Regions from separate parts of the Vibrio kasasachensis genome, predicted to be linked through region 2. Evidence: predicted binding sites of a transcription regulator. Region 2 holds the regulator's gene; the other holds the start of a gene.
The links. Region 2 encodes MetJ, which represses methionine synthesis genes. Its sites were predicted from a motif close to TTAGACNTNTANANGTCTAA; they were not measured.
Positions count from the first base shown of each region.

Region 1 (16,314 bases), on a different contig from region 2:
TCCACAATTATTACGCTTCACTTCGGAGAGAAACCGTGAATTTTTGGGTTTTACTACAGGGTTTTGGGCTTGGTGCAACCATGATCATTCCTATCGGCGCACAAAATGCGTATGTACTTAATCAAGGAATTAAACGCCAGCACCACCTCACTACGGCTATTACCTGTAGCATCCTAGATACTATTTTTATTTCTCTTGGGATCTTTGGTGGCGGGGCGCTGCTATCACAAAATGAAACCTTGTTAGCTGCGGTGACAATCGGTGGGATAGTATTTCTAACCATCTATGGTGCTTTAGCGCTAAAGAGTGCATTTCGTGATCCTGCAAAACAGGAAAATGCACAACATGTATTGGCTCGTGGTCGTCGTACCGTTATTTTAGGTGCACTCGCCGTTACCGTGCTCAACCCACATCTATATTTAGATACGGTGGTAATTTTAGGCTCAATCGGCGGACAGTTTGAAGGACAAGATAGGATCTCTTTCGCCATTGGCACAATGATGGCTTCATTTGTTTGGTTTCATGCTCTTTCATTCGGTGCGGCGAAACTTGGTCCGACACTATCTAAACCAAAAGTGAAGAAAGGTATCGATATTCTCATTGCTTTGATGATGTTTACCATTGCCTGCCTACTTACCAATCAGCTAGTCACGTTATATTGGTAACTTCTCGTCATAAAAAAGCGAGGCTAATAAAGCCTCGCTTTTTACTTCCCACTTATTTACACATCCACTTTGTTAAAGTGAACGTCCATTTGCGGAAATGGAATCTCGATACCGTTAGCATCTAACGCCTCTTTGATTGCTAGGTTTGAATCAAAATAAACATCCCAGTAATCTGCTGTTTTACACCAAGGGCGTACCACGAAGTTTACTGAAGAGTCGGCAAGTGCAACCACACCGATAGTGATATCGTGATCTTTCAAAATGCGTTCATCTTTTGCCAGTACGTCATGGATCACCTGCTTCGTCAGTTTAAGATCTGAGCTGTAAGAGACACCAATGGTTAAATCTACACGACGCGTATCATGGCGAGAATAGTTAGTAATTGGCGAACCAATAACACCTGAGTTAGGCACAACAACCATTTTGTTGTCTGGTGTTTTTAGTACAGTTTGGAAAATTTGGATTGCTTCAACACTACCCGCTACACCACCAACTTCGACATAATCACCTGACTTGAATGGGCGGAACCCCACAATCAGTACACCTGCGGCAAAGTTAGATAGTGAACCTTGTAGAGCTAGACCAATAGCTAAACCAGCCGCACCGATTACCGCGACCACAGAAGCAGTTTGTACACCAATTCGACTTAGTGCCGCGATTAAAACAATCACGAATAGAGTATAACGAACAATACCATGGAGAAACTCAACAACCGCTTTATCCATCTTCTTCTTGCCGAGCACCTTTGCGACGCTATTAGCGACCATCTTGGCGACGATATTACCGATGAATAAGATCAGTACTGCTGAAATGATATTAACACCGTACTGGATCAATAGTTCTGAGTTGCTGTTTAACCAAGTCTCAACTTTTGCTAGACCGTCTACCAATGGAGCTTCAACGCCCACAGACTCACCTGCCATATAATTTTCCTCTCAAATACATGTGACTAACTAGTCATGCTGCTTTACAAAAAACGACAATGTTCCTATCAATTTACTGAACGAGCGTCAGTTTGCCGGCAAGATAGCCCAGTTTCGAACTTTAGCAAAGTAAAGATTCTGCAAAGAAAATCAAAACAATAAGTTATCAGACCACTGTGATATTGAACGGTTAAAGCGTACGCATTCAAATAACATTTAGCTACAAATTTTTACCTAAACACGAAAGTGTCTTACTTTGAAGGCATAAAAAAACCCGCTCAAAGAGCGGGCTTTCAAATATCTAATTCTAAAACAGAATTATAGTACGTCGATTGCGTTAAGGTCAGCAAATGCTTTCTCAAGACGAGCAACCATAGAAGCTTGACCAGCACGTAGCCATACGCGTGGATCGTAGTACTTCTTGTTTGGCGCAGATTCGCCAGTTGGGTTACCGATTTGACCTTGTAGGAAATCACGGTTTTCAGCTTCGTATTGACGAACGCCATCCCAAGATGCCCACTGTGTATCAGTATCGATGTTCATCTTCACAACACCGTAACCGATAGATTCTTGGATTTCAGCTTCAGAAGAACCAGAACCACCGTGGAATACGAAGTTTAGAGCGTTAGGTGCAATACCGAATTTCTCTGCGCAGTATGCTTGAGAATCACGTAGGATAGTTGGAGTCAGTACAACGTTACCCGCTTGGTAAACACCATGTACGTTACCGAAAGATGCAGCGATAGTGAAACGTGGGCTGATAGCCGTTAGTTTCTCGTATGCGTATGCAACATCTTCTGGAGAAGTGTAAAGCTCAGATGCGTCCATGTGAGAATTATCAACGCCATCTTCTTCACCACCAGTACAACCCAATTCGATTTCTAGAGTCATACCAATTTTCGCCATGCGAGCTAGGTATTGACCAGAAATTTCGATGTTCTCTTCCAGTGACTCTTCAGAAAGGTCAATCATGTGAGAAGAGAATAGTGGCTTACCAGTTTGAGCGAAGAACTCTTCACCAGCATCAAGTAGACCGTCGATCCATGGTAGTAGCTTCTTAGCTGCGTGGTCAGTGTGAAGAATTACAGGTACACCGTAAGACTCAGCGATAGCATGTACGTATTTTGCACCCGCTACAGCGCCAAGAATTTGCGCTTCTTGACCTTCAAGTTTTAGACCTTTACCACCAAAGAATCCAGCACCGCCGTTAGAGAACTGCACAACAACAGGCGCTTTAACTTTTGCAGCCGCTTCTAGAACACCGTTGATAGTGTCAGTGTTAACAACATTCACTGCTGGAAGAGCAAACTTATTTTCTTTAGCTACTTCAAAAACTTTTTGTACGTCATCGCCAGAGATTACACCTGGTTTTACGAAATCGAAGATCTTAGACATGGTATGGAGTCCTATTTATCTGTCGTTTTAAAAATTAAAACTTACTAATTTAAAATTTTGCAAACGTTTGCTCACAACTGTCGCCATTCTAACAGAGAATAATGTGACATGCAGCAAACAACAAAGCGGGAGATTTCTCTCCCGCCTTCTATATTCTTACTTCGCGCGTGCTTCTAACATTTCAACCGCTGGAAGCGCTTTACCTTCAACAAACTCAAGGAAAGCACCACCGCCAGTAGAGATATAAGAGACGTCAGCTTTGATACCGAACTTGTCGATAGCGGCTAGCGTGTCACCACCGCCAGCTACAGAGAAACCTGCAGACTCAGCGATTGCTTTAGAGATACCAGCGGTACCCGCTTCGAAGTTTTTGAATTCGAATACGCCAACAGGGCCGTTCCAAAGGATAGTTTTTGCGTTGCTGATGATTTCAGCTAGTACTGCCGTTGAATCTGGACCTAAGTCAAAAATCATGTCGTCATCTTGAACGTCAGCAACGTTCTTGATTTCAGCTTCTGCATTTTCATCAAAAGCTTTTGCACACGCTACGTCAGTTGCAACTGGAATCGCACACTCTTCCATTAGTTTCTTCGCGGTACCAACTAGGTCTGCTTCATATAGAGACTTACCTACATTGTGCCCTTCTGCTGCAATAAATGTATTCGCGATACCACCGCCAACAACCAATTGGTCAGCAATTTTAGATAGAGATTCAAGTACGGTCAGTTTCGTTGAAACTTTAGAACCACCAACGATAGCCACTAGAGGACGCTCTGGGTTGCTCATTGCTTTACCAAGCGCTTCTAGTTCAGCAGCTAGTAGAGGACCAGCACAAGCTACTTCTGCGTGCATACCTACGCCGTGAGTAGATGCTTGTGCACGGTGCGCAGTACCAAATGCATCCATTACGAATATGTCACATAGTGCTGCGTATGCTTTAGATAGTTCTTCTTCGTTTTTCTTCTCGCCTTTATTAAAGCGAACGTTTTCAAGAACAACAAGCTCACCAGCGTTTAGTTCTAGACCGTTTAGGTAGTCTTTCGCTAGTTTAACGTCACAATCTAGTGCGTCATTTAGGTAATTAACTACTGGTTGTAGAGAGAACTCTTCAGCGTATTCACCTTCAGTTGGACGACCAAGATGAGAAGTAACCATCACTTTAGCGCCTGCTTCTAGGCAAAGTTTGATGGTTGGAAGAGATGCGATGATACGTGCATCCGAAGTTACTTTACCGTTTTTTACTGGCACATTTAGGTCAGCACGGATGAATACACGTTTACCTGCTAAATCCAGGTCAGTCATCTTGATTACAGACATGATTTGTCCTCTCAAATATTAAATAAAATTTTGAAAACTCGGCAGCCCTGCCAAGTCTGTGAATTCTTCAAACTGGTTATGAATATGGAGATTTTCTGCATTTATTTCAAGCTTTGAAATAAATTATTTCTCCATATTCATTAGAGGCTCATTATTTTGCTGCCTGCATCGCTAATGCTGTATCAAGCATTCGATTGGCAAAGCCCCATTCGTTATCACACCACACCAACATTTTGACTAATTGACCATTGCTCACTCGTGTCTGAGTACCATCAACAATAGCGCTGTGTGGATCGTGATTGAAGTCCACCGAAACCAGTGGCGCTTCAGTATAGTCAACTATATTACGTAATGTACACTGAGATGCGTTAATAATGGTTTGATTTACGTCATTAACTTTCACATTTGCACTAATTGTGACACTTAAATCCATTGCAGTGACATTTACTGTTGGAACTCTTACAGAAATCGCTTCAAATTTGTTGGAAAATTTCGGGAATATTCTTTCTATTCCGTGATGAAGCTTGGTATCAACTGGAATGATCGATTGGCTAGCTGAACGAGTTCGGCGTAGATCAGGATGGTAAGCATCAATAACTTGTTGATCATTCATCGATGAATGAATGGTGGTGATGGTGCCAGAATCAATACCGAATGCGTCATCAAGTACTTTAATGATCGGAACAATACAGTTTGTCGTGCACGATCCACTAGAGACAATTGTCTGTTCAGCGGTTAGCGTTTCATGGTTAACTCCATAAATAATGGTGTTATCAAGATCATTTTCACCCGGATGAGAGAATAAAACCTTCTTCGCTCCAGCTTCGATATGCGCTAAGCCATCAGCTCGGCAGCCATAAACACCAGTACAATCGAATACGATATCAACATCGAGATCGCGCCACGGCAGTAGATTAATTTCATTTAAATGTAGGATACGTACGGCATCATGCTCGCCATTGTCATGATGAATGTAGAGATGTTCTTGATCGTGGCTAATTCGTTTGCCAAACCGACCATGGGTAGTGTCATATTGAAGTAGATGCGCCATCGCCTCTGCTTGGGCTAATTCATTAACCGCAACTACTTTAATGTCTTGATGCTTACCGCTTTCATAAACAGCACGTAAAACATTGCGACCGATTCGACCAAACCCATTAATCGCTATTTTTAGCATAGTTTCATCGCCTATATTATTATTGTGTAACACGTGACCGATGTTACTCCATCTCCTTTGTATAAGCAGCAAAAGAGTGGCATATCACGCACGCCTCAGCTGTACACTTATGTAATACTTGATGCAACTATCAATTTACACCTGTCACCGTTAATCTGACGTAAAGTACTTGGTGCCTTTTGGCGGTTTTGTTTAACTATTTATCAACCAAAGGAATCGGATATGTTTTCATTTCCAACTTCGTACTTTTGCAATAAATGTCAGGCAGATACCGCACATAGTGAGGTGCTGGTTCGTAAGCCAAGTCGTTACGATACCGACAAGTCAATATTGGGTCGTATTAAGTTACTTATGCACTCTTTTATTAACGGCGGTAACTACTACGACATGGACAGGCGTGTTCAGTGTAAAGTTTGCGGGCAAAAAACGCTGGATAACAAAGGCTGCGAATTAGAGTAGACATAAAAAAACCGAGCTTTTCCGCTCGGTTTTTTACTTTATCGACGATTTATACTTGCATCATTACGCAAGTAATTCGTTGGCTGTATTCAATACGTTTTCAAGCGTGAAGCCAAACATTTCGAATAGTTGATCAGCTGGTGCAGATTCACCAAATGAAGTCATACCGATAATACGACCATCAAAACCAACATACTTGTACCAGAAGTCCGCAATGCCCGCTTCAATTGCAATACGCGCAGTGACGTCTGATGGAAGTACAGATTCACGGTAAGCGGCGTCTTGCTTGTCAAATGCATCGGTAGATGGCATTGAAACAACACGTACTTGCTTGCCTTCAGCGGTAAGCTTGTCAGCCGCTGCAACCGCTAGTTCAATTTCAGAACCGGTCGCAATTAGGATCAACTCAGGCTTGCCTGCGCAGTCTTTTAGGATGTAAGCACCTTTAGCGATGTCAGCTACTTGCTCAGCGCTGCGCTCTTGTTGTGCTAGGTTTTGGCGAGAGAAGATCAGAGCCGTTGGGCCGTCTTTACGCTCAATAGCCAGCTTCCAAGCCACTGCTGATTCAACTTGGTCACATGGACGCCATGTGCTCATGTTTGGCGTTAAGCGTAGCGATGCAACTTGCTCAACAGGTTGGTGTGTTGGACCATCTTCACCCAAACCGATAGAGTCGTGCGTGTACACTTGTATATTCTGAATTTTCATCAGAGCAGCCATGCGCATTGCGTTACGTGCGTATTCCATGAACATTAGGAATGTTGCGCCGTAAGGGACAAAACCACCGTGAAGCGCAATACCGTTCATGATAGCTGTCATGCCGAACTCACGTACACCGTAATGGATGTAGTTACCTGCGAAATCGCTTGCTTCTAGAGACTTAGAACCTGACCACATAGTTAGGTTAGAAGGCGCTAGGTCAGCAGAGCCGCCCATGAATTCAGGAAGCATTTGACCAAATGCTTCTAGTGCATTTTGTGATGCTTTACGCGATGCAATGTTTGCAGGGTTAGCTTGAAGATCAGTAATAATTTGGTTTGCTTTCTCTTCCCACTCAGCCGGAAGTTCACCGTTCAAACGACGCTTAAGCTCAGCCGCCTCAGTAGGGTATGCCGCTGCGTATGCCGAAAACTTATCGTTCCAAGCTGCCTCTTTAACTGCACCAGCTTCTTTTGCATCCCACTGCGCATAAATATCTTCAGGGATAACAAACGCAGGGTGCTCCCAACCTAGGAATTCACGCGCTGCTACGATTTCGTCTGCACCTAAAGGAGCACCGTGACAATCGTGTGAGCCTGATTTGTTTGGCGAACCAAAACCGATGATAGTTTTAGTACAAATCAATGTTGGACGAGGATCTGTTTTTGCCGCTTCAATAGCTGCATTGATTGCGTCAGCATTATGACCGTCTACCGCAGGGATAACATGCCAGCCGTAAGCTTCAAAACGCTTAGGTGTATCATCAGAGAACCAGCCTTCAACGTGACCGTCAATAGAGATACCGTTGTCATCCCAGAACGCAATCAGTTTACCTAAACCCAATGTTCCCGCCAAAGAGCATGCTTCGTGCGAGATACCTTCCATCAAACAACCATCACCCATGAAGACATAAGTGAAGTGGTCGACGATGTCATGATCTTCTTTATTGAACTGAGCCGCGAGTGCTTTTTCAGCCAACGCCATACCAACCGCGTTAGTGATGCCTTGACCTAAAGGACCCGTGGTCGTTTCGATACCCGGTGCATAACCGTACTCTGGGTGACCCGGGGTTTTTGAGTGCAGTTGACGGAAGTTTTTCAGATCGTCAATTGATAACTCGTAACCACTAAGATGAAGCAAAGAGTAAATCAGCATTGAGCCGTGACCGTTAGACAGTACGAAACGGTCACGATCAGCCCACTCTGGGTTTGCTGGGTTGTGGTTTAGGTGAGAGCGCCAAAGAACTTCAGCGATATCGGCCATACCCATTGGTGCGCCTGGGTGTCCAGAGTTAGCTTGTTGAACACCATCCATGCTTAGGGCACGGATTGCATTAGCGAGCTCTTTATTCGAAAGAACGTTACGAGAAGACATGTCTGATCCTGAGTGTAAGTAAGCGAGTTAATATTACGGGAAATAATGGTGAGTATTCTCTCAAAGCACCTAGATCACTGCAAACGTTTTCCAAGCATAAAACACACTATTATTTGCATTTTTCTCGTATGTTTCGCCTAAGTTAGAAGGTTGATACAAGAATGACGCAATCGATTGGTTTCTTGTAATGATAAAAAATAGCTTGTAATTAGAACTGGCGAACTTAAAATAGACGTCTAGATGTAGAAACACCTACAAAGCTTAAGACTATTTTAATACAGGCCATAAACACTGTATCCCTTACAAACATGGAGTCCACATGGCTAAGCACCTATTTACTTCTGAGTCAGTTTCAGAAGGCCATCCAGATAAAATTGCAGACCAAATCTCTGATGCTGTTCTTGATGCGATCTTAGAGCAAGACCCAAAAGCACGTGTAGCATGTGAGACTTACGTGAAGACGGGTATGGTCATGGTAGGTGGTGAAATCACCACTTCAGCATGGGTTGATATCGAAGAGCTGACTCGTGAAACTGTTCGCGAAATTGGTTATGTACACTCAGACATGGGTTTCGATGCAAACTCTTGTGCTGTACTAAACACTATCGGTAAACAGTCTCCAGACATCAACCAAGGCGTTGATAAAGCCGATCCTAAAGAACAAGGCGCTGGTGACCAAGGCATCATGTTTGGTTACGCTTGTAACGAAACTGAAGTGCTAATGCCTGCTCCAATCACTTACTCACACCTCTTAGTTCAACGCCAAGCGGAAGTACGTAAGAACGGTTCACTACCTTGGTTGCGCCCTGATGCAAAATCACAGGTAACATTCCAATACGATCAAGGTAAAATCGTCGGTATTGATGCAGTAGTTCTATCAACTCAACACTGTGACACAATTTCTACGCCAGACCTACGTGAAGCAGTAATGGAAGAGATCATCAAACCTGTTCTTCCTGCTGAATGGTTGAGCAAAGATACTCAATACTTCATCAACCCAACCGGTCGTTTTGTTATCGGTGGTCCAATGGGTGACTGTGGTTTAACTGGTCGTAAAATTATCGTCGATACCTACGGCGGCGCAGCTCGTCACGGTGGCGGTGCGTTCTCTGGTAAAGATCCATCGAAAGTAGACCGTTCTGCAGCATACGCTGCACGTTATGTGGCGAAAAACATCGTCGCTGCTGGTATGGCTGACCGTTGTGAAATTCAACTGTCTTACGCAATCGGTATTGCTGATCCAACCTCAATCATGATTGAAACGTTTGGTACTGAAAAAGTAGCACACAACATCATCATTGAAGCGGTTCGTCAGTTCTTCGACTTGCGTCCATATGGTCTACAAGAAATGCTAAACCTGCTGCAACCGATTTACAAGAAGACAGCGGCTTATGGTCACTTTGGTCGTGAAGAATTCCCTTGGGAAGCGACTGACAAAGCAGCACTACTACGTGAGTTCTCTGGTCTAAAGTAATCGACTGACTCTCTGCTATTTCCAAGCCCTTGCCTATGCGAGGGCTTTTTATATCTGCCTATCACCATTCTCTTCAATCAAAGACTATTCCGAAATAATTTGTAAATTCTCTCATCTACGCCAATAGTTACAATAATGTTAAATATCATTTTGACGTAAAACCTACGATGCGGCTCACGACAATAAGGTGTCCTAAACGTTAGCTCGACATCAACCATAGCCACAAATCGATAGTGGCATCCGTGAGAGACAATCAAGGAGGAGTCATGCCTCGAACCGTGAACCCGTCAGATTTAAAAAGTGAGAAAAGAGAGGTACCCAACCATGAGTACGCTCGAACCTTTCCATGCAACACAGTAAGTATGAGTTCGCCTTTCCATTGGCTCGCTTTAGGGCTTAATGACTTTGTACGTATGCCTATTATCAGTGCCTTTTATGGGCTGTGTTTTATGGCTGCGGCGGTTGGCATCGTATTACTAATTCAATGGCAGGGAACCCATTTAGTAATTATGCCAAGCTTAGTGGTGTATATGTTAATTGGTCCTTTCCTCGCACTCGGTCTCTATGACGCCAGTTGGGAAAGAGAAAGAGGGCGCAGTGCTAGCCTGTTCCATTCGATTAAAGCCATAGGACGAAATTCTAGCTCGCAATGGGCATTCGCAGTGTTACTTGCAGTATGTATGATCTTCTGGATGCGGATTGCCGCACTACTACATGCCCTTTACCCATCAGTGCAAGGCGCCCCATTAGCTGAATTCTTACCATTTCTAGTCATCGGTTCAATGGTCGGTTTTGTACTGGCATGCGCCGTCTTCAGCATCTCAGCTTTCTCAATTCCGCTGATGATGGAGCGACAGGTCGATATTATGACCGCAATCTTTAGCAGCTTTAATGCTGTACGTTCTAACATTCCGGCAATGATTGTTTGGGCAGCAATAATCTGTGGCGGGATTTTAATTGGCTTTGCTACCTACGGAATAGGAATGCTATTTACTATGCCTATTCTTGGCTATGGAACATGGCATGCTTATCACGAAGTGATCAAGAAGAAACATCAGTCTTAACAGCGCCACCACTTCACGTTATTATCACTTCAGCCCAACCACAGTGTTGGGCTTATTTTATTGGAGTGGTTGTGGATCTAGAACTTCGCTATCGAGCCCAGCAAAAAGTGGCTCAATGTATTTTGCAAGCCGAACAGGCATTCACATGTGTTTTCCCTAAGCCATGTATGAGCTTTAAATTACGTGGCAAAGCCGCGGGTAAAGCCTACTTGCAACTCAATGAAATTCGCATTAATCCAGTATTGTTTACTGAGAATTCACAAGCATTTCTCGATGAAGTAATCCCCCATGAAGTCGCTCACTTGATCACTTATCAAGTGTATGGTCGTGTGCGACCACATGGCAAAGAATGGCAAGGCGTAATGGAAGCGGTATTTCATATTCCGGCAAGAACCACACATAGCTTTGCCGTTGATTCGGTGAAAGGGAAAACCTTCGAATACCAATGTCAGTGCACCCTTTACCCACTGAGTATTCGTCGACACAATAAAGTACTGCGCGCTCAATCGAGCTACCGATGCCAGCAATGTAAGCAGTTACTCACCTTTACTGGTAAGCAACTCAGCTAAATTACGCTTTAATACAATTAGTATAATTATCAGCTAACAAGTGTTTATTTGGGTGATATCATGCAAAACATCATCCTTATATAAGACTTTTCCATGCGTAAAATCTCTTGTCTGTTACTTGTTTTCGCAGCAAGTAGTGTCGTTGCTGCACCGCCAAGCTCCTTTTCTGCGGCGAAACGTGAAGCGGTAAATATCTATAAAGATCTAGAAAGAGAATTGGATTACTCAACCAGTTTTTACTGCGGCTGTGAAATCAATTGGCAAGGTAAAAAAGGCACTCCTGATCTAGATGCATGTGGCTACAAAATTCGTAAACAAACACAAAAAGTTCGTGCAACCCGCATTGAATGGGAGCATGTCGTGCCAGCATGGCAATTTGGTCATCAAATGCAATGCTGGCAAGATGGTGGACGCAAAGAGTGCTCGAAAAAGAAATACCCTCAGTTTCGTATGATGGAAGCCGATCTGCACAATCTTACTCCCGCAATTGGTGAAGTGAATGGTGATCGTTCAAATTACAACTTCAGTCAATGGAATGGTTTAGATGGCGTCACTTATGGTCGTTGCGAAATGCAGGTCAACTTTAAGCAACGTAAAGTCATGCCGCCAGATCGTGCTCGTGGCTCGATAGCCCGCACCTATTTATATATGAGCCAAGAATATGGCTTTACACTTTCTAAGCAACAAAACAACCTAATGTTAGCTTGGAATAAACAGTACCCAGCGCAACGTTGGGAATGCGAACGCGACAAACACATCGCTAAAATACAAGGCAACAACAACACATTTGTCGTTGAGGCCTGCCGAAAGCAGTAACTTAGCCAATTAGTTAACAATTTAACTCACTAGAGACTACCCTTGTTTTTTCGACTTAACGCATCCATGTTAGTCTCTATATATCTCAACCCAGCTGGAACTAATACCCCATGCGAATTCCTCGAATTTATCATCCTGAAATTATTCACACACTTGGCGTTATCGCATTGAGCGACGATGCCGCTGGTCATATTGGTCGAGCATTGCGCATGCAAGAAGGTCAACAGGTGTTGTTGTTTGATGGCAGTGGTGCAGAGTTCCCAGCCGTTATCGCGTCGGTATCGAAAAAATCAGTTGAAGTCAAACTGACTGAACGTGTCGAACGCAACAGTGAATCACCACTCGATCTTCATTTAGGTCAAGTGGTATCACGTGGTGACAAGATGGAGTTTACTATTCAAAAATCTGTTGAGTTAGGCGTGAATACCATTACACCTCTCATTTCAGAGCGCTGTGGCGTGAAGCTCGATCATAAACGCTTTGAGAAGAAGCTAGAGCAATGGCAGAAGATCGCAATCAGTGCCTGTGAGCAATGTGGTCGCAACACAATTCCAGAGATCCGCCCGATAATGAAGCTAGAAGAGTGGTGCGCTGAAGAATACGATGGTCTAAAGCTCAACTTACACCCTCGTGCAAAATATTCGATCAACACGCTGCCTAGCCCTATTGAAAAAGTTCGTCTACTTATCGGTCCTGAAGGCGGTTTATCTGCTCAAGAAATCGATATGACACAAGAATACCAATTTGAAGAAACACTGCTTGGTCCTCGCGTATTACGCACTGAGACCGCAGCGTTGACAGCAATTACAGCCCTGCAAGTTCGCTTTGGCGATCTTGGCTAACCGGAGAAGTTCATGATTAAACTTGGCATTGTGATGGACCCAATTTCGTCCATCAACATTAAAAAGGATTCTAGTTTTGCGATGTTGCTAGAAGCACAGCGTCGTGGCTATGAAATCCACTACATGGAAATGAATGATCTACACCTTGAACAGGGTGTTGCCATTGCAGATACAAAAGTGGTTGAGTTAAAAGAAGATCCAACTGGCTGGTACCAATTCAAATCTGAACAAACCATCAAACTGGCTGACCTTGACGCTGTACTAATGCGTAAAGACCCACCGTTTGATACAGAGTACATCTACGCAACTTACATTTTAGAGCGCGCTGAGATTGAAGGGACTCTGATTGTAAACAAACCGCAGAGCCTGCGTGATTGCAATGAAAAGCTCTTTACTGCTTGGTTCCCAGAACTGACCCCGACAACTATCGTGACACGTAAAGCGGAAAAAATTAAAGCATTCCGCGAAGAGCATGGTGATGTGATCTTAAAACCGCTTGACGGTATGGGTGGAGCATCAATTTTCCGCGTAAAAGAAAACGATCCAAACGTTTCAGTAATAATTGAAACTCTGACTAACCTTGGTCAAAACTATGCGATGGCACAAACGTTCGTTCCTGATATCAGCAACGGCGACAAACGCATTCTAGTGGTTGATGGCGAGCCAATGCCTTACTGCTTAGCGCGTATCCCAGCTGCGGGGGAGACACGTGGTAACCTTGCAGCAGGCGGTCGAGGTGAAGCTCGTCCATTAAGTGAGACAGATAAACAGATCGCTGAAGCTGTAGCGCCTACACTTAAAGAAAAAGGGCTGATCTTTGTTGGCCTAGACGTTATTGGCGACAAACTAACAGAAATCAACGTAACGAGCCCAACTTGCATCCGTGAAATCGAAGCTGCTTTCGATATATCCATCACTGGTAAGCTAATGGATGCGATTGAACGTCGAGTTAAAAAATAGAACCCAACGGGGGGATCTCCCCCCCTACTAGGTTTGACATAAGGCTGGATACTTATGAACTTAACTAACCATTTTTTGGTCGCCATGCCGGGGATGAAAGATCCCTACTTTAAGCGCAGCGTAATCTACATTTGTGAGCATAATCATGAAGGCGCAATGGGCTTGATGATTAGCTCACCGATTGAAATCACCGTGGGTAAAATGTTGGAGCAAGTTAACGGTCAGCCCGTTCATCCACAGCGAAGCACTGAAAGTCTCGCGATGCCAGTACTTAACGGCGGTCCCGTTGCAGAAGACCGTGGCTTTATCCTTCATCAACCTAAAGACAGTTATGAGTCGAGCATTCAGATGACCGACCATATCTCTGTCACCACCTCGAAAGACATTCTAGGCGTGTTAGGCACCGAAGCTGAGCCCAATCATTACTTGGTTGCACTTGGTTATTCTGGTTGGGAAGCAGGGCAGCTCGAAGTGGAATTGGCAGAGAATTCATGGCTAACCATAGAGGCTGATCCGAGCGTGATATTTGAAACTCCTGTCAACGATCGCTGGCAAAAAGCAGTGCAGATATTAGGCTTTGATATCGCACAACTTTCTAGTGACATTGGTCATGCCTGATCTCACGTTGTAATTTGAAATAAGCTACTCATTAGAAGAAATAATTATGTCCCACAGAACCATCATGGCTTTTGATTACGGTACTAAAAGTATTGGTAGTGCCATTGGTCAAGAAATCACTGGCACCGCCTCACCACTGAAAGCGTTTAAAGCCAATGACGGCATCCCAAATTGGGATGATATCGAAAAGCAAATCAAAGAATGGCAGCCAAATTTAGTCGTGGTTGGGCTTCCAACTGATTTACATGGCAAAGATCTAGAGACCATAGCTCCGCGAGCGAAAAAGTTTGCCCAACGACTGCATGGCAGATTTGGCGTTCTAGTAGAGTTGCACGATGAAAGGTTATCGACCACCGAAGCACGTGCCGACTTATTTGCGATGGGTGGCTACAAAGCATTATCGAAAGGCAATGTCGACTGCCAATCAGCAGTGATCATTCTGGAAAGCTGGTTTGAAGCTCAATGGGGTGAATAATTTCACCTCTTAGCTTTCAAACAACAAAAATCCCGAGCCATCTAACTGTACTCGGGATTTTTTATACTTTGAATCACTTAATTAAAAACTACTCACCAGCAATTTTCATCGACTCAAGCAAGATTGAACCCGTTTGAATTTGCGAGCGGGTTTCAACATCATCACCCACAGCGACAATTTGCTGGAACATGTCTTTTAAATTACCAGCAATGGTGATTTCCGATACAGGATATTGCACTTCACCATTTTCCACCCAAAAGCCCGCAGCACCACGCGAATAATCGCCTGTCACGACATTTACGCCCTGACCCATAACTTCCGTAACTAGCAGACCGGTGCCCAGCTCTTTCAGCATCTGCTCTAAACTTTGTCCGGTAGATTTCACATACCAGTTATGGATACCACCAGCATGACCGGTTGGGGTCATATTCATTTTTCGTGCTGCGTAACTCGTCAACAGGTAAGTCGCCAGTGTACCGTCTGTAATGATTTCAAGATCGCGAGTGTATACACCTTCACTATCAAATGGGCTAGATGCTAAGCCACGTAATACATGAGGACGCTCTGAAACATTAAACCAGCTTGGCAAAATTTGCTTACCTAAATGGTCAAGTAAGAAGGAAGATTTACGGTACAAATTGCCACCGCTGATCGCCATAATTAAGTGACCAAGTAAGCCTGTCGCCACATCAGCAGCAAACATTACCGGGTATTTACCCGTTGATAAACGTTTAGCATCAAGACGGCTAACCGTTTTTTCAGCTGCCATTTGCCCAACTCTTTCAGGTGCCCATAAATCATCTTTATGGCGTGCAATGGTATAACTGTAGTCACGCTCCATTTCACCATTAGCACCTTGTCCAATCACACAGCAACTTGTGCTATGACGACTGCTAGCGTAGCTTGCTAATAAGCCATGGCTGTTACCATAGACTTTAACGCCATAGTGGCTGTCATAACTTGCACCATCACTCTGTTTGATTTTACTGCTAACAGAGAGTGCGCGCTGCTCAGCGGCAATCGCCACTTGCGCAGCGTAATCAGGATCAGGTGTGTCAGGATGGAAAAGGTCAAGATCAGGAATATTTTGTACCATTAACTCTTTTGGTGCAGGTCCTGCGTACGGATCTTCAGAAGTGTATTGAGCGATATCCAATGCCGCTAAAACCGTTTGTTGAATTGCCTTTTCACTTAAGTCCGATGTTGATGCACTACCTTTACGCTGACCACGATAAACGGTAATACCAAGTGCACCATCACTATTAAATTCAACGTTTTCCACTTCACACATGCGAGTAGAAACACTTAAACCAGTCGACTTAGTAATGGCAACTTCAGCAGCATCCGCTTTTACTGCTGCCATCTCCAGCGCTCTCGCTACTGCAGCCTCTAGCTCAGCGCGCTGCTGAGCGACTTGCTCTTTTACGTCCATATTTCTTCTAAATAGTCATGGGTATTGCATCTAGGATAACAAGAATTTCGCTTTC
Region 1 is NZ_JAKJTB010000021.1:54,258-70,571, forward strand. It holds gene L4C38_RS17205 (LysE/ArgO family amino acid transporter) at 36-665, shown strand; gene mscS (small-conductance mechanosensitive channel MscS) at 722-1,588, opposite strand; gene fbaA (class II fructose-bisphosphate aldolase) at 1,907-2,983, opposite strand; gene L4C38_RS17220 (phosphoglycerate kinase) at 3,140-4,300, opposite strand; gene epd (erythrose-4-phosphate dehydrogenase) at 4,452-5,477, opposite strand; gene L4C38_RS17230 (hypothetical protein) at 5,700-5,936, shown strand; gene tkt (transketolase) at 6,000-8,009, opposite strand; gene metK (methionine adenosyltransferase) at 8,329-9,483, shown strand; gene L4C38_RS17245 (DUF2189 domain-containing protein) at 9,750-10,547, shown strand; gene L4C38_RS17250 (SprT family zinc-dependent metalloprotease) at 10,619-11,116, shown strand; gene L4C38_RS17255 (endonuclease) at 11,210-11,932, shown strand; gene rsmE (16S rRNA (uracil(1498)-N(3))-methyltransferase) at 12,043-12,774, shown strand; gene gshB (glutathione synthase) at 12,787-13,734, shown strand; gene L4C38_RS17270 (YqgE/AlgH family protein) at 13,789-14,352, shown strand; gene ruvX (Holliday junction resolvase RuvX) at 14,399-14,827, shown strand; gene pmbA (metalloprotease PmbA) at 14,916-16,259, opposite strand.
Region 1: a site for MetJ is predicted at 8,238-8,257, ahead of metK (methionine adenosyltransferase). Genes of this name have one in related genera too.

Region 2 (16,314 bases):
CTGATTCGGGCTCATAGCTGCAGCGAAGGTGACAATCCATGGTGCTTTGTGCGACAGGTTGTAACGTGCGGCTATGTAGAACAGGGGCGGCTAAACGAGCGAGCTCACTGGCTTCATCTAAGCGTAATAATGGCAATAGGCAAGCATCAGCAACAAGGCGAGGGTCGGCGCTGTAAACACCAGCGACATCACTCCAAATCGTCACTCTCGATACCTCAGCTAACGCACCAATGACGGTGGCTGAGTAATCTGAACCATTGCGGCCAAGTAGAACGGTTTGTCCTTGGCTATCTTGTGCCATAAAGCCCGTAATCACCACACGATGATGGCTGTGCTGAGTCAATATTTCTTTAAGTAATGGGTAAGATGCCCCTCGATCGACTTCCGGCTGAGTGCCAGATTCGGCACGTAAAAACGTTCGTGAATCTTGATCACGCGCAGGAAGATTATGTTGATTGAGAAGTGCGGCAAGTAAACGTGAAGACCAGCTTTCGCCACGCCCAAGAACGCAAGCCTGTTCGGCTTCAGTTAACGGCGCTTCTAGCTCACCCAATAATTTGAATTCGTCAGTGAGTTGTTCGAGTAGTTGTTCTTTTTCTTCACCGTCTAGTAGTTGTTCGATTAGATCAAATTGAAACTTTTTCAGCTCTTGCAGTGCTTCATGAGCGAGCCGACCATCTTTATGCAACCCATCAATAAACTCGATTAGGCGGTTAGTGGTTTTGCCTGCGGCTGAAACAACGATAAGGTCATCTTGTTTCGAATACTCCTTGAGAATATTAACTACACGGCGATAACACTCAGGGTCAGCCAAGCTGCTACCACCAAATTTATGCAGCTGTCTCTCAGCGCTCATTTAGTTTTCCTCCAATGCCAATTTAAAGGCTTGCTCAAGATCGGAAATTAGGTCTTGTACATCTTCCAAACCGATGGATAGACGCAGTAATTGCTGTGATATTCCCGCTTCTTCTAGAGCGGCTTCACCCATTGCTCGATGCGTCATGGATGCAGGGTGGCAAATCAAACTTTCAACACCACCCAAAGATTCAGCCAAAGAAAATAACTCAAGTGCGCCAACAAAGCTTTTTAGTTGTTCAAAATTGCCAGCAAACTCAAAACTCAGCATAGAACCAAAGCCGGATTGCTGTTTGGTGGCGATGCCATGACCAGGATGTTGAGGTAAGCTTGGATGGTAAATTGTGCCCACGCAGGCGTGGGATTTGAGATACTCGAGAATGTCGACTGAACTTTCTTCATGTACTCTCATTCGCGCTCCAAGAGTTCGTAAGCCGCGCAGAGTCATATAACTATCAAACGGTGTGCCGGTAGCACCAATGCAATTGCCCCACCATGCCAATTCTTCAGCGTGTTGTTCGGTTTTAGTGATCACCACGCCGCCAATCACATCAGAGTGACCGTTAATAAACTTTGTCGTGGAGTGAATAACAAAATCAGCGCCAAGTTCTAGCGGCTTTTGGAACACGGGTGTCAAAAAGGTATTGTCGACTGCCACTAATGCTTCGACTTGATGCGCTTGCTGGCAAACGTGTTCGATATCTACCACGCGTACCAATGGGTTAGATGGGGTTTCAATTAGTACTAGTTTGGGCTTTTGCGCCAACGCCTCTGTAAGGGCTTGTGGATCAGATTGATCAACAAACAATACCTTAAAATCTCCTTTCTGCGCACGAGTGTTAAATAGACGGTAGGTACCGCCATAGCAGTCATGCGGCGCGACAATTAAATCATCAGGTCCCAGAAAGGTGGTTACCCACAAGTTGAGGGCGGAGGTTCCACAGTTGGTAATGATCGCCCCTTTTCCACCTTCGAGCTCATACAGTGTTTGTTCCAACAAGCCACGATTTGGGTTGCCTGATCGGGTATAATCGTATTTTGGGACATCACCAAAAGCTGGGAAACCATAGTTGGTCGAAAGATAAATAGGTGGAACCACAGCATGGTGCTGGGTATCCGACTCGATGCCAGTGCGGACCGCGATAGTAGCAGGCTTGCGGGTGCTCATAAGTGTTTCCTTCCGAACAATAGTGACTTGTCAGTTTGAATGCGTTATATCTACACAATACTTGTTGATACAATACATTCACAATCCATTCACGCTACTTTACTGCTGTTAACTTAAGACGTCAACACATCCAGACGTCTATATGTCTTTGCTTGTAGCCTTAAAAGCCGCTAAAATTACACTTTGCATAAATTAATGACTAACAATAACGAAGGTGCGCAATGGCAGACTGGAATGGCGATTACATTAGCCCATATGCTGAACATGGAAAGAAGAGCGAACAAGTAAAGAAGATTACAGTTTCAATTCCATTGAAAGTATTAAAGGTATTAACTGATGAACGTACACGCCGTCAGATTAATAACTTACGCCATGCAACTAATAGTGAGTTACTGTGCGAAGCATTTTTACATGCTTATACAGGGCAACCACTGCCGACGGATGAAGATTTACGTAAAGATCGTCCTGATGATATTCCAACAGAAGCGAAGCAGTTGATGACCGATATGGGCATTGAATTTGAAGCGTTTGATGATTAATTGTTAGAAGCTGGAGCCTAGCACCAATCCAGCAGAAAACAAAAAACCGCAGATATTTGAGTCTGCGGTTTTTTGATCTGCTAATACTTAGGAATTGAAATGTATTGGCGTGAGAATTAAGTCGTATAACTCTATGCCATATAATTCTCAGGCATCTCGATTCGTGCCACACCAGAATCAACAGCTGCTTGCGCGACTGCCTTTGCTACTCTAGGCAGTAGGCGAGGGTCCATTGGTTTAGGAATAATGTATTCGTGACCAAATTCAAGCTTGTCAGCCCCAGCGGCAACGAGCACTTCAGCCGGTACTGGCTCTTTTGCTAATTGGCGGATGGCTTCAACCGCAGCCAGTTTCATCTCGTCATTAATCTCACTGGCGCGCACATCCAACGCCCCGCGGAAAATAAACGGAAAACAAAGCACGTTATTGACTTGGTTAGGGTAGTCGCTGCGACCTGTACCCATAATGAGGTCATCACGGACTTGATGAGCCAACTCAGGTTTTATTTCAGGATCAGGGTTAGAGCAAGCAAAGACAATCGGCTTATCTGCCATTAGCGTCAATGCCTGTTGTGGCATCAAGTTAGGTCCAGATACACCTAAGAAAATATCCGCGCCTTCAATCACATCTTCGAGTGTGCGCTTGTCGGTATTGTTGGCGAATAGCTTTTTATATTCATTAAGATCATCGCGTCGAGTATGAATAACCCCTTTGCGATCAAGCATGTAAATTTTCTCACGCATTGCGCCACATTTGATCAGCAATTCCATACATGCTACTGCCGCCGCTCCAGCGCCAAGGCACACGATAGTGGCCTCTTCTAGCTTCTTACCTTGCAGTTCAATGGCATTGAGCATGCCTGCTGCCGTGACAATTGCGGTGCCATGCTGGTCATCATGAAACACGGGTACATCGCAACGTTCAATCAGCTGTTTTTCAATCTCAAAACAGTCTGGTGCTTTGATATCTTCAAGGTTAATACCACCAAAGGTATCTGCGATATTCGCTACCGTATCAACAAACTCTTCAATTGTGCGGTGCTTTACTTCGATATCAATTGAATCAAGCCCTGCGAAGCGTTTGAACAGCAGTGACTTACCTTCCATGACAGGTTTTGATGCCAGAGGACCTAAATTACCCAAACCAAGAATAGCGGTACCGTTAGAAATAACCGCGACCATATTGCCTTTTGAGGTGTACTTATAAACATTGTCAGGATTTTGTGCGATTTCTCGCACTGGCTCCGCAACACCTGGGCTATAGGCTAGAGCAAGGTCTTTGGCTGTTTCTGCTGGTTTTGTTAGCTCGATAGAAATTTTTCCTGCGATAGGAAGGGCGTGGTAATCCAGAGCTTGCTGACGAAACAGTTCTTCGGCGGTCAATTCTTGTGTATGGTCATCTGACATAAGGGATGTTTCTCATTGTTGTTAATTGTTAAGCGGAAGTTATTTTAGTGGAAGCAAATCAAGCTGCATAGGTAAGATTGCGATTGATATTGTTATTATAGATATATTAATCGCTGATAAGACCAGTTTGCTCGCATTTTGGTAAAGGTTCCCCAAAAAACGGGTAATAAAAAAGGACGCCTGAGCGTCCTTTTAGAATCGGTCTAGAGAAGAAATTACTTCTTGCTAGTAGATAGAGCACCGAAACGCTTGTTGAAGCGATCAACACGGCCGCCTGTATCAACGATACGTTGCTTACCAGTGTAGAATGGGTGACATTTGTCACATACGTCTAGGTGGATAGAATCCTTAGCTAGAGTAGAGTTGAACTCAAAAGAGTTACCGCAAGAACAAGTAGCGCTTACAGCTTTGTATTCTGGGTGGATGCCAGTTTTCATTGGAGAACCTTAATAATAGGCCGTGTCGCTATCCGATTCTAAGCCGGACACCACACGTAGTTAATAAAAAATATCGCATACCGCTTGGTGATAAACATCAAGCCATATGCTAAGGCGCAATATAATAATGAATCTGTACTTGAGGATCAACTGATTTACTCGATTAGCTGCTACTTTTTTCACCAGTAGAGTGCCGCCAAGCAACAAGTACTAATTTTAGAGCTTGAGTGGGGGAAACTGGGGAGAAAATAGAATCGCTCTCCGTTTTGCTTTAGACTTGACGGTGTTTATTACTCAACAGTATTTAGCCAAACTTTATGCGTCCTACCATTGCTCGAGTAGCTTTGCCGGTTCCACTGGATAAGCAATTTGATTATCTAATCCCTAGCCATTTATTTCCGGTAATTGGAGGACGAGTGTCGGTGCCATTTGGTCCCAAAACACTGATCGGTGTTGTTACCGAACTGACCAACCAGTCCGCGTTTAAGCAAAGCCAACTTAAGTCTTTAAAACAGGTGCTTGATACACAACCAGTGTGGTCTGATTCTATCTATCAACTGCTGATGTGGTGTAGTCAATTCTACCAATATCCACTCGGTGATACGCTCGCCAATGCAATGCCTTCAGCGCTACGAAAAGGAAAACCAGCCGACTTTTCGACTTTAGTCGAGTGGCAATTGACCTCAAAAGGTAAAGACCAACTTATGTCTGGTTTTGGTCGCGCGGTAAAACAAGAGAGGGCAATGCGCGCGCTGGAAGACGGCGCAGTGTCGCATCAGCAATTGCTTGCTCAAGAGATCAGTGGCACGGTACTAAAAGCGTTGCAAGAGAAAGGCTGGGTTGAATCCATTGAGCGAAAACCAGTGGTTCAAGCTTGGAGCGAGCAGGTAGAAGCGGATGTTGATAAGCCAAAGCTGAACCAAGAGCAGGCAGTGGCTATTGCGACGGTAAATAGTGCTAACGGTTTTGGTTGCTATTTACTGGAAGGTGTCACTGGTTCAGGTAAAACAGAAGTGTACTTGAACTTGATTAAGCCAGTATTAGAGAAGGGCAAGCAAGCCTTGATACTGGTTCCTGAGATCGGTTTAACGCCACAAACTATCAACCGTTTTCGTCGACGTTTTAATGTACCAGTTGAAGTTATTCATTCTGGTTTAAATGAAACAGAGCGTATGAATGCGTGGCTTAGTGCCCGTGATAAGGTGGCAGGAATTGTCATTGGTACTCGTTCAGCGCTACTAACGCCATTTGCTGATTTAGGCATAATTATTGTCGATGAAGAGCATGATAGCTCTTACAAGCAACAAGACAGCTTGCGCTATCACGCCCGTGATGTGGCGGTAATGCGAGCGAATAAAGAACAGATCCCCATTTTACTTGGTTCGGCGACACCAGCGCTAGAGACACTGCAAAATGCGTTGAGTGGCAAGTACCACCATTTGCAACTTTCTCAGCGGGCGGGCAACGCTAAGCCAACCACGAATAAAGTACTCGATGTCAAAGGGCTGTATTTAGAAAGTGGCTTATCAGCCCCACTGATTGCTGAGATGCGTAGGCACTTAACAGCGGGTAATCAAGTCATGCTGTTTCTCAATCGGCGAGGCTTTTCACCGGCTTTAATGTGCCATGAATGTGGCTGGATAGCTGAATGTAAGCGTTGTGATGCTTACTATACTTACCATCAAAACAGCAATGAGATTCGCTGCCATCACTGTGGCTCGCAACAGCCTGTTATTCATCAGTGCCAAGGGTGTGGCTCGACCAACCTTGTTACGGTTGGTGTGGGTACCGAGCAACTCGAAACGCAATTAAAAACACTTTTTCCTGATTACAAAGCGATCCGTATTGATCGAGATAGCACTCGGCGAAAAGGCAGTTTAGAAAGTGCGTTAACGGCGATCCGAAAAGGTGAGTTCCAAATTTTAATTGGTACACAGATGTTGGCGAAGGGGCACCACTTCCCGGATGTCACTTTGGTCGCATTGCTGGATGTAGACGGATCACTGTACAGTAGTGACTTTAGAGCATCAGAGCGATTAGCTCAGTTATTTATTCAAGTTGCAGGGCGTGCAGGGCGCGCGAGTAAGCCTGGTGAGGTGATATTGCAAACTCACCATCCTGAACATGCCTTATTGCAAGCATTACTGAATCATAGTTATCGCCATTTTGCTGATACGGCGTTAGAGGAAAGAAAGGTAGCAATGCTGCCTCCTTTTACCTATTTAACCTTGTTTCGTGCCGAAGCGAACAACAGTGAAGTGGTTGAAGATTTCTTACGGCAGGTTCGCTTTACGCTTGAAGCGCACCCATTATTTGATGGTGAATGCCAAGTGTTGGGACCAACGCCTGCACCGCTAGCCAAAAAAGCAGGTAAGTTTCGTTGGCAACTGCTATTGCAAACTCAAACTCGACCAATAATGCAGCGTTTGTTAGCCAGTGCTAAACCAGCTATTGAGTTATTGCCTAATAGCAAAAAAGTACGTTGGTCGCTAGACATTGAACCGCAAGATTTAAGCTAGTTACCACTTTACAATGTTACGTACGCTAGATCAGAACGTAATTTTGTGACGTAAGTCTCTGTGCCGGGTTGGGTTTTGTTAAATCTCCCGTAACTTTATAGCTCGAAATAAATAAACTAGTACTAGGTGCATTACGCATCATAGTGAATACTTCGAAATGGCAATCGGTTGTGTGTTTTATAGACTTAATTAAGAGTGGGTATTAGCCCATCAATATCAATCAGGCTTGGGTGGCTCACGCTGCTTAACAAGGAAAAATTTAAGAGGGTTACATTTATGGCGACAATGAAGGATGTTGCCCAGCTCGCGGGGGTTTCAACAGCGACGGTGTCAAGGGCGTTGATGAATCCCGAAAAAGTCTCGTCTGCAACGCGAAAGCGCGTTGAGGATGCAGTCTTAGAGGCTGGCTATTCACCAAACTCATTAGCACGTAATCTACGTCGCAATGAGTCCAAAACTATCATCGCGATCGTTCCAGATATTTGCGATCCTTATTACACGGAGATAATCCGAGGTATTGAGGATGCGGCAATGGAGCATGGCTATATTGTTTTGCTCGGTGACAGTGCTCAGCAGAAAAAACGCGAGAACTCTTTTGTTAACTTGGTCTTTACTAAGCAAGCAGATGGCATGTTATTACTCGGAACGGATTTGCCATTTGATGTGAGCAAACCAGAGCAGAAAAATTTGCCGCCAATGGTAATGGCATGTGAGTTTGCTCCTGAGCTTGAATTACCCACGGTTCATATTGATAACCTAACCTCAGCGTTTGAGGTGGTAAATTACTTAACTCAACTTGGTCACAAGCGTATTGCTCAAATTTCCGGTCCTCAAGCTGCGGTACTGTGTCAGTTCCGTCAGCAAGGTTATTTGCAAGCGTTGCGTCGTGCCGGAATTAGCATGAATCCGGCTTACAGTGTTCATGGTCAATTTACGTTTGAAGATGGCGCGAAAGCCGTGCGTCAGTTGCTTACATTACCTGAGCCTCCAACCGCTATTTTCTGTCATAACGATGCCATGGCGATCGGCGCAATTCAAGAAGCGAAACGTTTGGGGTTGCGTGTACCACAAGATCTTTCGGTGGTTGGTTTTGATGATATTGAATTTGCGCAGTACTGTGATCCACCATTAACAACCATTTCTCAGCCTCGTTATGAGATCGGACGTCAAGCTATGTTAATGATGCTTGAAATCTTACGTGGGCATGATGTTCGAACTGGTTCTCGACTGCTAGAAACCAACTTAGTTGTGCGTAAGAGCGCGGGGCCACCGCGAGCGATCTAACTAAATTAACTACGGCGCTCATTGAGCGCCGTTTGTTTTTGCAACCTTGTGTCAAAAATCAAACTTCATTGTGTCAGGAATAGATTGCGACGCTATTATCCGATGACGTTCTGGATTAAGATGTCACGAGAACTAACTGATTTTGTAGTACAACTGTGGCAAGTAAAGATTACGTAAAACGTGGTGCTAGTAAAAGACCCGTAAAAAAGAAACCAGCACCAAAGCGCAAGCCTTGGCGTAGTGGTCTATTGGCGCTAATTATTCTGAGTGGCTTTGGTTATGGGCTGTATACCTTAAGCCAAGATCCTGAACCGCCAGCGACCGTTGTACAAAAAGAAAAACCAGCTAAAGCAAAACCTGCCAAGGTTATTCCACCACCACCAGAAGAGAAGTGGGACTATGTCGATAGCCTGCCGAATCGTGAAGTGGAAGTGAAAGCCAAAGAGCAAGTGATCTCTGATATCCCTTATATCATGCAATGCGGCGCCTATAAGAGCGAGCAACAAGCTGAAGTGCGTAAACTTGATATTGCTTTCCAAGGTATCAATAGCCAAGTTCGAAAGAAAAAGGGCAGTTCTTGGTACCGTGTGGTGCTAGGCCCATACAAACTCAAGCGTGATGCCGAGCGTGATAAGCATAAGTTGCAGCGCGCCAAGATTGAACCATGCGCTATCTGGAAAGAATCTCAGTAGAGTAGGAGCGCACTTTGGCGATATAGCCATGGCGGCGAATTGAATAAAAAGAGGCATACCTGTTGGTGTGCCTTTTTTATTTTGTCCGAGTTGAATGACGATCAGTTCGAGTTATTGATCAGAGAAACCGAGTGGGTTGTTAGATTGCCAACGCCAAGCATCTTGAGTCATATCTTCTAAAGATCGCGTGGCTTTCCAAGCGAGATCTTGTTCCGCTTTGCTCGGATCTGCCCAACACTCTGCGATATCTCCAGGGCGCCGATCAATTAACCGATAAGGTATTGGCTTATTGGATGCTTTTTCAAAAGCATGAATCATATCAAGCACGCTATAACCGTTTCCTGTCCCTAAATTATAGATATGTAGACCAGCTTTCGGTGCTATTTTTTCAAGTGCTGCGATGTGCCCATCGGCTAAATCCATCACATGAATATAGTCGCGAACGCCTGTCCCATCTTTGGTTGGATAATCACTGCCGAAAACAGAGACGAATTCTCTTCTGCCTACTGCGACTTGAGATACATATGGCATTAGATTATTTGGAATGCCTTGAGGATCTTCGCCTAGCTCTCCCGATGGATGAGAACCTACAGGGTTGAAGTAACGGAGCAGGGTAATGCTCCAATCTGGGTTGGCTTTTTGAAAATCAGAGAGGCACTCTTCGACAATCAATTTGCTACGACCATAAGGGTTTGTAGCACTGGTTGGAAAATCCTCAGTAATTGGAACACAGGCTGGATCACCGTAGACTGTGGCTGAAGAGCTGAAGATGAGTTTTTTCACACCCGCCTCTCGCATAGCATCAACCAACACTAACGTGCCGTTGACGTTATCATCAAAATACTCGAGTGGTTTTTCCACAGATTCACCAACGGCTTTTAGTCCAGCAAAGTGAATCACCGCTTCAATATGGTGGTTTATAAGTACATCCAATAACGCGTCTTTATCGCGAACATCAGCTTGAATAAATATAGGGTCGATAAAAGAAACTTGTTTCATTTTTCTTAGTACGGATTTCTTACTGTTGCATAAGTTATCCAATAGAACAGGAGTGATGCCAGCATGAAGCAGCTGGATGCTGGTGTGGCTCCCTATATACCCCGTTCCGCCTGTGACTAAAACGTTCATATTCTACCGAGTCCAATTCGTCCTTGTATTCTACAAAGTGTAGGTCTTGCTGGGAGTAATACCCAAAAAGAAATGCGGTATTTCTTAGAACAAGACTTCTCCCTTGAATTCTTCTTAATCGATCCGCATATAATGATTAATAACGAATTTTAAGAATTATGAGGCTCTACTCGTGACTACCATCGTATCAGTACGTCGAAATAATAAAGTTGTCATCGCGGGCGATGGACAAGTATCACTGGGTAATACAGTGATGAAAGGCAATGCACGTAAAGTTCGTCGTTTGTACAACGGCAAAGTATTGGCGGGTTTTGCCGGTAGCACTGCAGATGCATTCACATTGTTTGAGCGTTTTGAAAGCAAGCTGCAAATGCATCAAGGTCACCTAACTAAAGCGGCGGTTGAACTAGCGAAAGATTGGCGTAGCGATCGCGCATTGCGTAAGCTGGAAGCGCTACTCGCAGTCGCTGATGAAACGGCATCATTGATTATTACTGGTAACGGTGATGTTGTGCAGCCAGAGCATGATTTGATCGCGATTGGTTCAGGTGGCAACTTTGCCCAAGCCGCGGCAATGGCTCTGCTAGAAAATACAGAATTAGATGCGCGTGAAATTGCCGAAAAATCATTAACGATTGCGGGTGATATCTGTGTGTTCACCAACCATCACCACACTATTGAAGAACTAGAAGCTCCAGCTGAAAACGCGGAATAAAACCAAAGATAGTGGCACAACCATTTTTTAAGGAATTTGAATATGTCTGAGATGACACCTCGTGAAATTGTTCATGAATTAAACCGCCATATCATTGGCCAAGATAATGCAAAACGCTCAGTTGCAATTGCACTGCGTAACCGTTGGCGTCGAATGCAGCTTGAAGAGAGCTTGCGCGTAGAAGTGTCGCCCAAAAATATTTTGATGATTGGTCCTACAGGTGTTGGTAAAACGGAGATAGCACGCCGTTTAGCCAAGTTAGCCAATGCGCCATTCATTAAAGTGGAAGCGACCAAGTTTACTGAAGTTGGTTACGTGGGTAAGGAAGTCGAAACGATTATCCGCGATCTTACTGATGTTGCGATTAAGATGACCACCCAGCAAGCGATGGAAAAAGTAAAATTCCGTGCAGAAGAGCAAGCAGAAGAACGCGTTTTAGATGCACTGCTTCCGCCAGCTCGTGATGCTTGGGGTAAGAATGAGCAACAAGATGACAATAGCTCAAACACACGTCAGATTTTCCGTAAGAAGCTACGCGAAGGTCAGCTAGACGATAAAGAAATAGAGATTGATGTTGCTGCACCGCAAATGGGCGTAGAGATCATGGCTCCTCCAGGTATGGAAGAGATGACCAACCAATTGCAGGGCATGTTTTCGAATCTTGCTGGTGACACGACAAAAAAACGCAAACTGAAAATTAAAGATGCGTTGAAATCGTTGGTTGAAGAAGAAGCCGCGAAATTAGTTAATCCAGAAGAGTTGAAAGAGCAGGCGATTTATAACGCAGAAAACAACGGTATCGTATTTATCGATGAAATTGACAAGATCTGTAAGCGTGGCGAAAGCTCAGGTCCAGATGTTTCTCGCGAAGGCGTACAACGTGATTTATTGCCATTAATTGAAGGCAGTACCGTTTCAACTAAACATGGTATGGTTAAAACCGATCATATTCTTTTTATTACTTCGGGCGCTTTTCAGGTGTCTAAGCCGTCAGATCTTATCCCAGAACTTCAAGGTCGTTTGCCAATACGTGTTGAACTAGAAGCGCTTTCTAGCCATGACTTTAAGCGTATTCTAACCGAACCAAAAGCGTCTTTAACCGAGCAATACATTGCACTGATGAAGACTGAAGAAGTTGATATTGAATTTACTGAAGATGGTATTGTGCAAATCGCAGAAGCAGCATGGACGGTAAACGAAACGACAGAGAACATCGGTGCTCGCCGTTTGCATACCGTAATGGAGCGCTTGATGGATGAAATATCGTTTGAAGCAACCGACAAACCAGGTACCAAAATGGTGATTGATGCAGCTTACGTTAATCTTCGCCTCAGTGAGTTTGTTGAAGATGAAGATCTAAGTCGTTTTATTCTTTAGAAAGCGACCCAATTATTGAGCCTCACCATTTGGTGGGGCTTTTTTTATGCAACAACCATAGTGTTGTCAATAAAAATCGCATAAAAATTTATAAGAATAATTGTTTATTTATTATTGGCTTACGCACATTGCCACCTATCTTTGATAAATTTTTTTTAAGGTTTCCATTAGGTGGCTATGTGCAATTTGATAAAACTATATGTATGATAGCTCGCCTTTGTGATCAGCCTCACGCTATGGATGGATTTGTGAGGGAAATACGCCTAACCCGATAATTCGGGCCAATTAAAGCGAGACTACAATGTCTAAAGGCACTTTGGCGGCAGGACTTACCTGCATTTCTGACGCCGAGTATTCGGCTGAATCGTTTACCCAATCGAGTAAACCCTCTATCCGCTCTCAACTGGAGCTGTCTAACCCAGTGCTGTGGTTAAGTGGATCATTTTTAACACTTTTCGTTCTATTAGCGGTTCTAGATGCTGAGCTGCTGACTTCTTTAGTTAATACCGGTTTTAGCTATGCGACCCAATGGTTTGGTGGCTACTGGCAATTGTTACTTTTCGCAAATTTCATCATCGGTCTATTCCTTGCTTTAGGGCAAACGGGCTATGTTCGCTTAGGTGGACTTTCGTCGCCTGAAATGGACACCTCTAAATGGTTGTCGATTGTTCTGTGTACTTTATTGGCTGGTGGCGGTGTCTTTTGGGCTGCGGCTGAGCCTATTGCCCATTTTGTTTCCGCTCCTCCTTTTTATAAAACCAGTGGTGATGCAAGAGAGATGGCAATTAATGCCTTGTCTCAATCATTTTTACATTGGGGCTTTTTAGCTTGGGCAATTTTGGGTTGTTTATCGTCGATTGTTTTAATGCATCTCCATTATGAGAAAGGTTTGCCGCTTAAACCACGCACCTTGCTTTACCCGGTTTTTGGCCATCGAGCCATTGAAGGCTGGTTAGGTAATACTATTGATGCCTTGAGTATTATAGCCGTGGCGGCAGGTACGATCGGACCGATTGGTTTCCTTGGTTTGCAAATCAGCTATGCGTTAAATGCTCTGTTCGGGCTGCCTGATCAATTCGAAACGCAAACACTAGTTGTAGTGCTGGCGATGGCTTGTTACACCTTGTCTGCATTAAGTGGTTTGAGTCGAGGTATCCAATTGGTGAGCCGTTACAACATCGTATTATCTCTGGTGCTTGTGGTCTTCATCCTGATTGCCGGACCAACCAGCTTCATCATTGATGGCTATATTCAAGGTGTTGGTCAGATGGTGGATAACTTTGTGCCGATGGCGCTATATCGCGGTGATACGGGGTGGCTTAGCTGGTGGACTGTGTTTTTCTGGGGTTGGTTTATTGGTTACGCGCCAATGATGGCGATCTTCATTGCTAGAATTTCTCGTGGACGCACCATTAGACAGTTAATTTTGGCGATCAGCATAGCGGCTCCGTTGATAACTTGTTTTTGGTTTAGCATCGTTGGTGGAAGTGGGCTGGCATTTGAATTAGCCAATCCGGGAAGTATTCAAACCGGTTTTGAAGGTTTTAATTTACCGGGCGCGTTATTAGCGATAACACAGCAATTGCCATTCCCAACGCTAATCTCAATCTTGTTCTTGATTTTGACTACAACATTTATTGTGACGACGGGTGATTCAATGACGTACACCATTAGCGTTGTTATGACGGGGAATAGTCAACCCAATGCGTTGATCCGCATTTTTTGGGGTGTTGTTATGGGGACAGTGGCGATAGTACTAATTTCCATGGGAGATGGTGGAATATCTGCGCTGCAATCCTTTATTGTGATTACCGCAGTACCGACGTCGTTCATCATTTTACCTTCTCTATGGCAGGCACCAAAAATGGCGCAGCAGATGGCGAAAACGCAAGGGCTTGTGTAACGATTTCGATAGCGCGGTTTAGCTGGTTGATTGATGGCTGAATAAAAAATCCCCCTGTGCGCGAGGGGGATTTTTTTGCCAGTAAATTGTGATATTAAATCATGAAAATAAAAATAACCGACAGTGCTGAGATTAAGCCAGCAAAGGCATAACAAGCAACTTTACCCGCTACACCAGCGTGGATTTTCAGATCATGCATCCCATGATGAAAGCGATGCATCGCATGCCACATTGGTAGAGCGAGTGTTCCAATGATAAATAGCGCGCCGATAAGGCTGGTAGCAAAATCAGCCACGCGTTCATAGCTTAACGATTCAGCATCAATAATGCCTAGCGGAGCGAGAATACCAAGGACTAATACGGTGATCGGTGTGATCATGGCAAACCATGTACCGCCGGCGCCAAATAAGCTCCACCAAATAGGCTCATCTGAGCGACGTGGAGCGCGGTCAACTTTGTAATTTGGATTCATAACGTAGCTCCTTTAAACGATGATCAGCACAACCAGAGAAATGAACGCAACAGCTGCCCATTGAGCAAGCACGATCACTTTCTTATCGACTGGCTTGCCCTTGATACGTATCGGCATCACTTGCGGCATCATGCTAAAGAAAGTTTGCGCATGAAGCAGGCTACCAGCTAGGGCTACGATGTTGATCGCGACCACAACAGGATTTGCCATAAACTCAAGCCAGCCTTGCCAAGCTTCAGGCCCTTTCACTAGCGCACCCAAACCGAAGGTTAGAAAGATAGTGAAGAGAATAAGAGGCAGTACAGTTGCTTCACGTAGCATGTAGAAGCGATAGACAGGGCTACTTTGCCACCAAGTACGTTTCATTTCACGTACGTAAGGTTTACGATTACTCATCCTTAAGCCTCCTCAGTGTTTTTTGCTGATTGAGCGGGGGTGCCATCCGGTTTCAACATCGCAATGACAAAATCCATTGAAGATTCAATTTTGCCTTGGTTAACCGCTGCGGCAGGGTCGACGCTCTTCGGGCAAACTTCAGAACAGTAACCGACGAAAGTACAACCCCAAGCGCCATTTTGACCGTTGATAAGTGGCATACGTTCCGCTTTACCATTATCACGGCTATCTAGGTTGTAACGGTGTGCCAAAGTCAGAGCTGCTGGACCGATAAATTCAGGGTTTAAACCGAATTGCGGGCAAGCGGCGTAACACAAACCACAGTTGATACAGCCAGCAAACTGCTTATATTTCGCCATCTGTTCTGGGGTTTGGATGTTGGTGCCATCTTCTGGTTTTCGATCGTTACCAATAATGTAAGGCTTGATGGCTTCTAGGCGCTCAATAAATGGCGTCATATCAACAATTAAATCTTTTTCAATCGGAAAGTTCGCTAGTGGTTCGATCTTTACGCCATCAGGGTATTCACGCAAAAAGCATTTACACGCAAGCTTAGGTACGCCATTGACCATGATGCCGCATGAACCACAGATAGCCATACGACAAGACCAACGGTAAGACAGCTCTTTATCTAGGTTATCTTTAACGTAGCCAAGAGCATCAAGCACTGACATGGTGTCATCAAACGGCACTTCGAAATTTTGATAGTGTGGTTCTGTATCTTTCTCTGGGTCATAACGCAGAATATCTACTTTTTGGATGCGATTTGCTGACATTATGCTTGCTCCTCTGCGTTATTTTTCTCAGTGTTTTCTGTTACTTCAGCTGCCGCCGCTTTCTCCGCCGCTTCACCGTATAGACGCGCCTTAGGCTGTGATTTAGTGATGGTTACATCACTGTAATCAATGCTCGGTGCGGCATCTTCTTGGTAGAAGGCAAGAGTGTGCTTAAGATAGTTTTCGTCATCACGTTCTGTACAGTTGTCGTCCAAGCGCTGATGCGCCCCGCGAGATTCGCGGCGTAAAATGGCGGAATGAGCCATTGCTTCCGCTACTTCAAGACCGTAGCCCACCTCGATTGCGTATAGGAGGTCAGTATTGAATACTTTACCTTTATCTTTAATACCAATGCGTTTGTAGCGAGCTTTAAGCTCGGTAATTTTATCTATGGTTGCTTGCATTAAGTCTTCTTGGCGGTAGATACCACAACCAGCTTCCATCGAGTGACCCATTTCAGTGCGGATGTCTGCCCAGTTTTCATCACCTTCTTGGTTCATTAGTGCGGCAATACGCTCCTCGACAGCTTTTACTTGAGTTGCGATAGCGTCTTCGTTCCAGCCTTTGAACTCAGTTGCGCGTTTCACAGCATGTTCACCGGCCACTCGACCAAATACAACGAACTCTGCTAGCGAGTTAGAGCCCAA
Region 2 is NZ_JAKJTB010000014.1:94,679-110,992, reverse strand. It holds gene L4C38_RS12385 (bifunctional aspartate kinase/homoserine dehydrogenase II) at 1-856, opposite strand, end outside; gene L4C38_RS12380 (O-succinylhomoserine (thiol)-lyase) at 857-2,023, opposite strand; gene metJ (met regulon transcriptional regulator MetJ) at 2,245-2,562, shown strand; gene L4C38_RS12370 (malic enzyme-like NAD(P)-binding protein) at 2,694-3,968, opposite strand; gene rpmE (50S ribosomal protein L31) at 4,184-4,405, opposite strand; gene priA (primosomal protein N') at 4,723-6,924, shown strand; gene cytR (DNA-binding transcriptional regulator CytR) at 7,165-8,208, shown strand; gene L4C38_RS12350 (SPOR domain-containing protein) at 8,364-8,900, shown strand; gene galE (UDP-glucose 4-epimerase GalE) at 9,012-10,028, opposite strand; gene hslV (ATP-dependent protease subunit HslV) at 10,201-10,743, shown strand; gene hslU (ATP-dependent protease ATPase subunit HslU) at 10,786-12,120, shown strand; gene L4C38_RS12330 (BCCT family transporter) at 12,422-14,023, shown strand; gene frdD (fumarate reductase subunit FrdD) at 14,118-14,495, opposite strand; gene frdC (fumarate reductase subunit FrdC) at 14,508-14,891, opposite strand; gene L4C38_RS12315 (succinate dehydrogenase/fumarate reductase iron-sulfur subunit) at 14,894-15,667, opposite strand; gene frdA (fumarate reductase (quinol) flavoprotein subunit) at 15,667-16,314, opposite strand, start outside.